DNA from 2 places in the Phaeacidiphilus oryzae TH49 genome. Region 2 is predicted to be linked to the other one. Evidence: riboswitches for the same ligand, from Rfam matches in the RefSeq annotation. Region 2 holds a riboswitch; the other holds the start of a gene.
What was found. Region 2 has a riboswitch for cobalamin ahead of BS73_RS12010 (cobalamin biosynthesis protein). Riboswitches for the same ligand answer to the same signal wherever they lie in the genome.
Positions count from the first base shown of each region.

Region 1: another riboswitch for cobalamin. It lies ahead of nicT (Nickel transporter NicT); the one in region 2 lies ahead of BS73_RS12010 (cobalamin biosynthesis protein).

Region 1 covers NZ_JQMQ01000005.1:3,735,042-3,739,695, reverse strand. Annotated here, with positions in the region: gene BS73_RS36390 (L,D-transpeptidase) at 1-667, opposite strand, end outside; gene nicT (Nickel transporter NicT) at 913-2,052, opposite strand; cobalamin riboswitch at 2,079-2,296, opposite strand; gene BS73_RS20330 (ArsR/SmtB family transcription factor) at 2,380-2,733, shown strand; gene BS73_RS20325 (GntR family transcriptional regulator) at 3,061-3,705, opposite strand; gene BS73_RS34880 (acyl-CoA dehydrogenase family protein) at 3,731-4,654, opposite strand, start outside; gene BS73_RS20315 (acyl-CoA dehydrogenase family protein) at 4,654-4,654, opposite strand, start outside.
Region 2 covers NZ_JQMQ01000005.1:1,737,870-1,742,523, forward strand. Annotated here, with positions in the region: gene BS73_RS12000 (NAD(P)/FAD-dependent oxidoreductase) at 92-1,522, shown strand; gene BS73_RS12005 (hypothetical protein) at 2,056-2,439, shown strand; cobalamin riboswitch at 2,587-2,766, shown strand; gene BS73_RS12010 (cobalamin biosynthesis protein) at 2,878-3,867, shown strand; gene BS73_RS12015 (cobyric acid synthase) at 3,864-4,654, shown strand, end outside.

The sequences.
Region 1 (4,654 bases), 2.0 Mb from region 2:
GCCGCCAGTCCACCCGGCTGTCGCCGAACCAGTGGAAGGCCCCGGTGGTGCCGTTCGAGGTGGTGATCTTGATCTGCTTCTCGATGGCGGCCCGGGCCGACTCGGCGACCGGGGTGGAGAAGATGATCGAGACCGGCTGCGCGACGCCGACCACGGAGTCCTTGGCGGGGCTGATCGAGTCCAGCAGCATCTGGCTGTCGCTGCCCGGGGACTCGGTGGTGAAAGAGATCCGGTCCACCTTGGGCTTGGTGCCGGAACCGGACGTGGCACTGGCCCGCAGCACGTACTTGGCGCCCGTGCCCAGCGGGGAGGTCGGCGTCCAGGTCCCGGACTTCAGCGTGCCGGCCACCGGGTCGCCCTGGGAGTCGGCGACGGTGACGGAGGCCAGCGTGCCGCCGGTCACGTTCAGCTTCACCGGCTTGTCGGTGGCCACACCGCCGTCCGAGGCCTTGCTGAACGCCACCGAGATCTTCGCGTCGGAGACCTTCATCTGCTGACTGGCGCTGCCGCCGCTGCCGCCGGAGGAGCAGGCGCTCGCGCCCACCAGCGCCAGCGCGGCGACCGCGGCCATCCCGGTCGTCCGCCGGACGACCCTCCGCCCGCGTGCGCCGCCGTCCCGCCGCTCCTTCTCGCCGCCCGGCGCCGCCGCGCCGCCCGACTCCGCCACCGTCTGTGACCCTGACCCTGCCCGTGCCACCCGTGCTCTCCCCTGAATCCGCCGTACCCGTCGGCCGCCGGCGGGCCCGCTCACCCGGTCGTGCGGGTCGTCCCGGTCGTTCCGGGCGTCCTGCCCGTTCCGGTCGACCCAGCCGTACCGGACGTTCACGTCGTCCCCACCGGTGCCACTCTTGAGTGACGTTCACCCGGCGCACCCGGTTCCGGTGTGCCGAGTTCCACGTTATGCCGGATTCCTCAGAGCTTCTCGCCCGCCCCCGCGGTGTACCGGCGCTCCACCCCGCCGAGCCTCCAGTAGGCCAGCGCACCCGCCCACACCAGTACGAAGAGGCCGGCGATCACGAAGCCGACGTTGTTCAGGTCGACGCCCGAGATCCAGCCGCTGACCGGGTCGGCGAGCCCCAGCTGCCGGTGCAGCACACCCACCAGTTCCACCGTGCCGATCAGGAACGCCACCGCCACCGAGAGCCCGGTGATGGTGAGGTTGTAGTAGACCTTGCGGACCGGGTTGGCGAAGGCCCATTCATACGCGAAATTCATGAAGGTGCCGTCCAGAGTGTCGAAGAGTGACATCCCGGCGGCGAAGAGCAGCGGCAGGCAGACGATGCCGTACCAGGGCAGCCCGGCGGCGGCGCCGCTGCCCGCCATCACCATCAGGGTCACCTCGGTCGCGGTGTCGAAGCCGATCCCGAAGAGGAGGCCCACCGGGTACATCTGGCCCGGCCGGGTGATCGAGCGGGTCAGCCGGCCGAGGACCCGGTTGAGGAGCCCGCGGCCGTCCAGCCGCCGCTCCAGCTCCCGCTCGTCGAAGACGCCGGAGCGCATGGCCCGGAAGACCCGGGCGATCCCGGCCAGCGAGACCAGGTTGAGTGCGGCGATGAGATAGAGGAAGCCGCCGGAGACGCAGGTGCCGACGAGCTCCAGCACCCGGTGGGCGCCCGAGCCCTGGCCGGCGCCGGTCCCGGTGAGGGTGCCCACGGCCCGGGTGCCGGTGGCGATCAGCAGCGCCAGCAGGACGACCACGCTGGAGTGGCCGAGGGCGAACCAGAAGCCGACCGAGACCGGCCGCTTGCCGTCCGCCATCAGCTTGCGGGTGGTGTTGTCGATGGCGGCGATGTGGTCCGCGTCGAAGGCGTGCCGCATGCCGAGGGTGTACGCGGTGATCCCGAGCCCGACCCCGAACACCTGGTTCCCCACGGTGTGCCGGCGTGGCGCCACCACCAGGAGCAGCAGGCCGAAGGCCAGCAGGTGGAGGGCGAGGATGACGGCCAGCAGCCCCCCGGTCCGCAGCCAGTCCGCGCGGGTGCGGCGGGGGACGGCCGAACTCTTCTTCTGCTGCTTCTGCGCCTGCGTCGACGCAGGCATACCGGTAGCCATGGCAGCCTCTCCAGCACCTCGTGGATGGGTTATCGCGTGCCGTGGCCGGTCTCCTGGCTTACGGGTGCTGACGTCGTTCGCGCCTGGCCTTCCAGGTGTCCGGGGGTGATGCCCCCGGGCTCCCGTGACCCAACCGTCCTCCGACGAGGACTCGCTGACGGCACGTCGACTTCCCGATCACAGTGGCGAGGGCCGCTCCGGTCTTCCACCGGTCTTCCCGAGCACCACGGCGCGCCCACGGTATCCGGGGCCGGGCATGAGCTACAAGCCTGCACAGATGTGCAGATGTGCAGAGGCGGGGGAGGCCGGCGGGGCAGGATGGGGGCCATGCATCTGGTTCCCGCCGAGCGCGCCCACCGGCGCGCGATCGATGAGCACACGGTGTGCGAGGCAATCGCCGGGATCGGCGACCCGGCCGGGGTGCGCGCCTGGTCCGAGCTGTTCGGCCTGCTGGCCGATCCGGGCCGGCTCTCGCTGCTGCTCGCGGTGCGGAGCGCGGGGCCGATCGCGGTCTCCGACCTCGCCCTCGCGACCGGCATCAGCGACACGGCGGTCTCGCAGGCGCTGCGGCTGCTCCGCGCGGCGGGCGCGGTCCGCGCGGAGAAGGAGGGCCGGGTCGTCCGCTACTCCCTCAGCTCCCCGCGGGTGGACATGCTGCTGGCCAACCTCACCGCTTCTTGAACGGCGGCAGGACGACGCAGGCGACGATGCCGGCGACGAAGGCGAGAACCAGCAGCGAGAACCCGATGGTCTCCAACGCGGTCATGTCCCCAAACTAGGCGGCTGGGCCGCGCCGCGCACCCCGAGCACGCCCCCCGGAGGCAGCGCCGCCGGGCGCGCCTCGGGGGCGGGGAACTGCGCGGCCGGCCGTCCACGGCGCGCACTCGGCAACGCCTACCGGGTTGCAACCCGGTGTCCGCCGCCGGACGAACCGCCGTTCCGCGCTGGGCGCGCAGTTCCCCGCGCCCCCGATTCGCGCCTGGCGGCGCCGCATCCGGGGCGGAGCCCTCAGGCGTCCGCCGGCGGAAAGGTCAGGCGCGCCCGGACGCACTCCAGCGTGCCGGCGCGGTGCCGGGCGTGGAGGCCGGGCAGCGCCGCGTGGTCCCCGGACGCCAGCGCGTCCACGATCGCGTCGTGCTCGGCCACGATCCGCCGCACCGTGTCCGGATCGGACACGTACACCGCCCGGTACGCCTGGGTGAGGAACCACACCCGCTCCAGCTCGGCAGTCAGCAGGCCGAGGCCCGCCGCCGCGAAGACCCGGAAGTGGAACTCGTGGTTCAGCGTGGACACCGCGCGCAGCTCCCCCGCCGCGTCCGCCGCCGCCAGCCGCCGGTTGATCTCCCGCAGCCGCTCCACCTCGGCGTCCCCGAACCGCGGCAGCGACTCCAGCACCTCGGTCTCGATCAGCTCGCGCAGCCGGTACGCCTGGCTCAGCTCGGACCAGCTCAGCTCGCGGATCGCGTAGCCGGCGTTCCGCCGGTACTCCAGCAGCCCGTCCGAGGCCAGCGACTGGAGCGCCTCGCGGACCGGCTGCCGGCTCAGCCCCAGCCGGTCCGCCAGCAGTTCCTGGCGCACCGGCTGGCCCGGCCGCAGCCCGCCTTCCGCGAGCAGCGCCCGGACCTCCTCGACCACCAGGTCCACCGACGTCATAGCGGTCAGAGCCTACTCAGGCCGCTCACCCCACCGGCGCGGTGAGGTCCCAGAGCTCCTCCTCCGCGTCCGGCAGCTCGGCCAGTCCCCAGTCGCGGCCGACCAGGCCCTCGTCCCGCCCGGCCCACAGCAGGGTGGTCCTGCGGTGGAGGCCGGCCTCGCCGGTGATCCCCATGGCGCCGTGCAGCTGGTGGGCGACGGCCGCGATCCGCCCGACGGCCTCGGCGGCCACCGCCCGGGCCCCGGTCAGAGCGAACCGCAGCGACCGGTCCGCTCCGTCCACCGCCGCGGGCACCCGGAACCTCCGCTGCGCCTCGCGTACCGCCGCGGCCATCCCGCGGTGGGCGACCGCCGCCTCGCCGAGGCTGGTCCGCACCGCCGGGATCCGGATCAGCGGACGGCCGAACTGCACCCGCTCCTCGACGTACCGCCGGGCCTCCCGGATCGCCCCGTCGGCCGCCCCGAGGAGCTCCGCCAGGAGCAGCAGCCGGGCCAGCTCCCCGGTGCGCGGGGTGTCGTCCTCGGCCGGGTCGCCGCCCGCGCCGCCCGCGCCGACCGCGCACGGCCGCCCGGCCAGGTCCAGGCCGGTCGCGCCGGGGGCCCACACCCCGTACGCCGTCGGATGGACCAGGACGCCGTCCGGGCCCCGGCTCTCCTCCGGCGCCCGGTCGCCCGCCGCGTACCGGGCGACCAGCGTCTGCCGCACCGGCAGCGGCACCCCGGCGCGGCCCAGCGCCTCCACGGCCCCCACCGCCGAGTCGATCAGGTCGGGGTCCGGCTCCGCGGCCAGATCGGCGCCGTCCAGGACGCCGGTCCAGCCCAGCCGGACGGCGGTGGCCCAGTGCCCGGGGAAGTCCGGCGCGGCCGAGACGTCGGTCCCGGGGGCCGGGGGCGGCCAGTCCGCGACCACCTCCAGCACCGTTGCGTACAGGGTCCGGTCGAAGTCGTT
Region 2 (4,654 bases):
ACCGCCATCGCAGTACGGCCGTCCGAGATGAAGGTCGGACCCTTCCCGACCCCCTTCCCGCAGGCCGGAGCGGCGGGTAGCGTCCGGCGGCGTGAGCAAAGTGATCAACGGCGGCGTGTCGTACTGGTTCTCCTCGATCGGGCTGCCCAGGCCCCGGCCGGCCCTGGACGGTTCGGCCGAGGCCGACGTGTGCATCGTCGGCGGCGGCTTCACCGGGCTGTGGACCGCGTACTACCTGCGCAAGGCCGATCCGGGGCTGCGGATCACCGTGCTGGAGCGGCGGTTCTGCGGCTTCGGCGCCTCGGGCCGGAACGGCGGCTGGCTCTACAACGGCTTCGCCGGCCGCGGGGTCTTCGCCAAGCGGTACGGCCGGGCCGCCGCCGGTGATCTGCAGCGGGCCATGGACGGCACGGTGGACGAGGTGATCCGGGCAGCCCGCGAGGAGTCGATCGAGGCCGACATCCGCAAGGGCGGGGTACTCGAAGTCGCCCGCACCCCGGCCCAGTTGGCCCGCCTCCGGTCGTTCGCCCAGGAGGAGTACGGCTACGGCGACCGGGAGCGGCTGGTGCTGGACGCCGCCGGGACCCGGGAGCGGATCGCGGTCGAGGGCGCCCTCGGCGGGACCTGGACCCCGCACGGCGCCCGGATCCAGCCCGCCAAGCTGGTCACCGGACTGGCCCGGACGGTGGAGCGGATGGGGGTGCGGATCCACGAGTCCACCCCGGTGGAGCGGATCCTGCCGGCCCAGGGGCAGCCGGACGGGAAGGCCCGCGCGGTCACCCCCTACGGCACCGTCTCGGCCCGCTACGTGCTGCGGCTGACGGAGGGGTTCACCGCGGACCTGGCCGGGGAGCGGCGGACGTGGCTGCCGATGAACTCCTCGATCGTGCTGACCGAGCCGCTGCCGGAGTCCTTCTGGGCGGAGGCCGGCTGGGGCGAGTCCGGCACCGTGCTGGGCGACTTCGCCCACGCGTACATGTACGCCCAGCGGACCGCGGACGACCGGATCGCGCTGGGCGGCCGGGGCGTCCCCTACCGCTACGGCTCACGGACCGACCACGACGGGACCACCCGGGAGCGGGCGGTGCGCCAGCTGCGCGGGATCGTCCGCGACTTCTTCCCGGCGCTGGGCGCGCGGGCCGCGGACGTGCCGCTCAGCCACACCTGGTCGGGGGTGCTCGGGGTGCCCCGGGACTGGTGCACCACGGTGCAGCTGGACCGGGCGAGCGGGCTCGGCGCGGCCGGCGGCTACGTCGGCTCGGGGGTGGCCACCACCAACCTGGCCGCCCGGACCCTCCGCGACCTGGTGCTGCGCGCCGAGGGGCAGGGCGGGGACACCGAGCTGACCGCGCTGCCCTGGGTGGACCACGCGGTGCGCCGCTGGGAGCCGGAGCCGCTGCGCTGGATCGGCGTGCAGGGGATGTACGCGGCGTACCACGCGGCGGACCGGGCCGAGGCCGCCGGGCGCGGGGAGCGGACCAGCACCATCGCCCGGATCGCGGACCTCGTCTCGGGCCGCTGAGGGCCGTTCCGGGCCGGGGGGCCGCGCGGGGCCCGCACCGGGCGGGATCCGGACATTCTGACCTCCGCCGGGCCGCGGAAGCCCCGTACCGGGAACCACAGGGTTCCCTCGGGTCACGGGCCCGAGCGGGGCGGCGAGGCCGGCCCCCTGCCCCCGGCCACCGCCGGTGAGCTGGGGCGATACTCCGTATCGGTGATCCTCGGGGCCCCGGATCCCGGGCTTTCTCCGGGGCGGGGCGGGCGCCCCGGGCACGGGCCCCGGGGCCGCTTCGGCGCGGCCGAAACCGAGTGCTCGGGCGGTGAAGCGTCGGGCCGCCGCGGGTGGCCCCGCGTCCCAGGGGCAGGCGATTGCCCAGGGTGACCGCGACGCGACTCGACGTGCGGATTCGCGCTGGAGGCCTGAGGCTGGTTTCCGGACGCCTCGCGACTTGGGGGCAGGCGGAGGCGGGCGTCCCGGTCGGAGCACTCGACAGCGAGGCGGTGCCCATGATGTCCGTTCTTCTCGGCCTTTTGATACCCCCCGTCGCCCTTCTGGTGATTCTGATCCTGTCCTGGTTCGAGGATCACGTGCTGGTGCCCCCGGGCGGGTACGCGTCGCTGTCCGCGGAGGGCCGGGAGGCCCAGGAGGCCCTCGGCGAGGCGGAGTTGAGCGGGACACCCGGAGCCGCCGAACCGGTGGGCGGTGCCCCGGGGGCGGGCCTCGCGCCCTCGCCCGCCGAGCCGGGGCGGACGGCCGAACCGGAGCCCCAGCACGGACGGACCCCCGACCCCATGCCGCGCCCGCTGCCGATCGGACTGCGCGGGCGCCCGTGGCGGGGGCATCCGGCCTCCGGCGCCCGGCCGGGCTACCGGCCGCCGCTGCTGCCGGACACCGGCACCGGCGCCCAGCATCCGACGATCCGGGCGCTGCGCAGGTAGCCCGGCACTCCCCCCGCGGCCACGCGCACCGCGCGTTTCGCACCGCACACCGCATACCGCGCGCCGAGGACCGAGGAGCGGCAACGGCCGGGGTGCGGCCCCCACCAGGGCGGCCGCACCCCGGCCGTGTTGACGCTGCGCGGGCCCGCGTGGTGGGATTTGTCCGCCATACGGAGGCATGGAGAGGAAGCCGGTGCGAATCCGGCGCGGTCCCGCCACTGTCACCGGGGAGCCCTCCTCCGCTCGTCGCCACGGCCGCCGCAAGGCGGCTGGAAGGCCGGAGGAAGCGCAGATCCGGGAGCCAGGAGACTCTCACCTCCGTTCTCGTCGAGCCAGGGCGCGGACCCTGAGTGAGGACACTTCGCCATGCCTGCTGCGCGCGGACCCGCGGGTCCTTTCCCTGTCGACCGGCCCGCCGCACGGCGGAGCTGACGGGACGTGGACCGACTCCTTCTCGGGGCGCCGCTCGGCTACGCCCTGGACGCGGTGATCGGCGACCCGCGCCGCGGCCACCCGGTGGCGGCCTTCGGACGCGCCGCCACCCGCCTCGAACACCGTCTCTACGCCGACCGCCGGGCTGCCGGCGTGCTCTTCACCGCCGTCTCCACCGGCACCGTGGCGGCGGGGGCGCTGCTCGCGGAGCGCGCGCTGCGCCGCCGGCCCCCGGCCGGGACCGCCCTCGCCGGGGCCGCCGCCTGGGCGGTGCTCGGCGGCGCGACCCTGGTACGGGAGGCGCGGGCGATCGACGGGCTGCTGGCGGGGGGCGACCTCGCGGCGGCCAGGGCGCGGCTGCCCCATCTCTGCGGGCGGGATCCGCACGGGCTGGACGAGGCGGGGATCGCTCGCGCGGTCGTCGAGTCGGTGGCCGAGAACACCGCGGACGCGGTGGTGAACGCGCTGGTGTGGGGCGCTCTGGCGGGCGCACCCGGGCTGCTCGCCTTCCGGGCCGTCAACACCCTGGACGCGATGGTGGGCCACCGCTCCCCCAGGTACGAGCGGTTCGGCTGGGCCTCCGCCCGGCTGGACGACCTCGCCGGCTGGCCGGGGGCGCGGCTGACCGCACTCCTCACGGCCGCCGCGGCCGGGCCGGGCGCGCGGCGGCGCGCGCTGCGGGTCTGGCGGCGGGACGGGGGCGCCCACCCGAGCCCGAACGCCGGACAGGCCGAGTCGGCCTTCGCGGGAGCGCTGGGGGTGCGCCTCGGGGGCGAGTTGGCGTACGGGGAGAGGGTCGAGCGGCGACCCGTGCTCGGCGCCGAGTTGCGTGCGCCGGAGCGCGCGGACATCGAGCGTGCCTGTGTGCTGTCGCGGCGGGTGGGGGCGCTGGCGCTGGGGACGGCGCTGGTCGGCCGTGCTGCCGTGCGGGCGGGAGCGCGGGCCGGAGCGCGGGCCGTCGGCCGGCGGGCCGTGCGGACGGGGGCCCGCCGATGAGCGGGGCGCTGCTGGTGGCGGGGACCACCTCGGACGCGGGCAAGAGCGTGGTGACCGCCGGGATCTGCCGCTGGCTCAGCCGGCAGGGCGTGCGGGTGGCGCCCTTCAAGGCGCAGAACATGTCGCTGAACTCCTTCGTCACCCTGGACGGCGCCGAGATCGGCCGCGCCCAGGCGATGCAGGCGGCGGCCTGCCGGATCGAGCCGTCCGCGGCGATGAACCCGGTACTGCTCAAGCCGGGTGGGGACGGCCGCAGCCAGGTGGTGCTGCGCGGCCGGGCGGTCGCCGAGGTCAGCGCGCTGGACTACCGGGAGCGCAAGCCCGCGCTGCTGGAGGCCGCCCTGGAGTGCCTGGCCGAACTGCGGGCCGGGTACGAGGTGGTGGTCTGCGAGGGGGCCGGCTCCCCCGCCGAGATCAACCTCCGCTCCGGGGACATCGCCAACATGGGGCTGGCCACCGCGGCCGGCCTGCCGGTGGTGGTGGTCGGGGACATCGACCGGGGCGGGGTCTTCGCGGCGATGTACGGCACGCAGGCCCTGCTGAGCGCGGAGGACCAGGCCCAGCTGGCGGGCTGGGTGGTCAACAAGTTCCGCGGCGACGCCCGGCTGCTGGAACCCGGACTGGAGATGCTGCGCGGGCTCACCGGCCGTCCGGTGCTCGGCGTCCTGCCGATGCTGAACGGGCTGTGGCTGGACGCCGAGGACTCGCTGGCGCTGGACGCCCGCCCGGGCGTCCTCAGCGGCGGCGCCCCGGTCGGGCGGGAGGTGCTGGACGTGGCCGTGCTGCG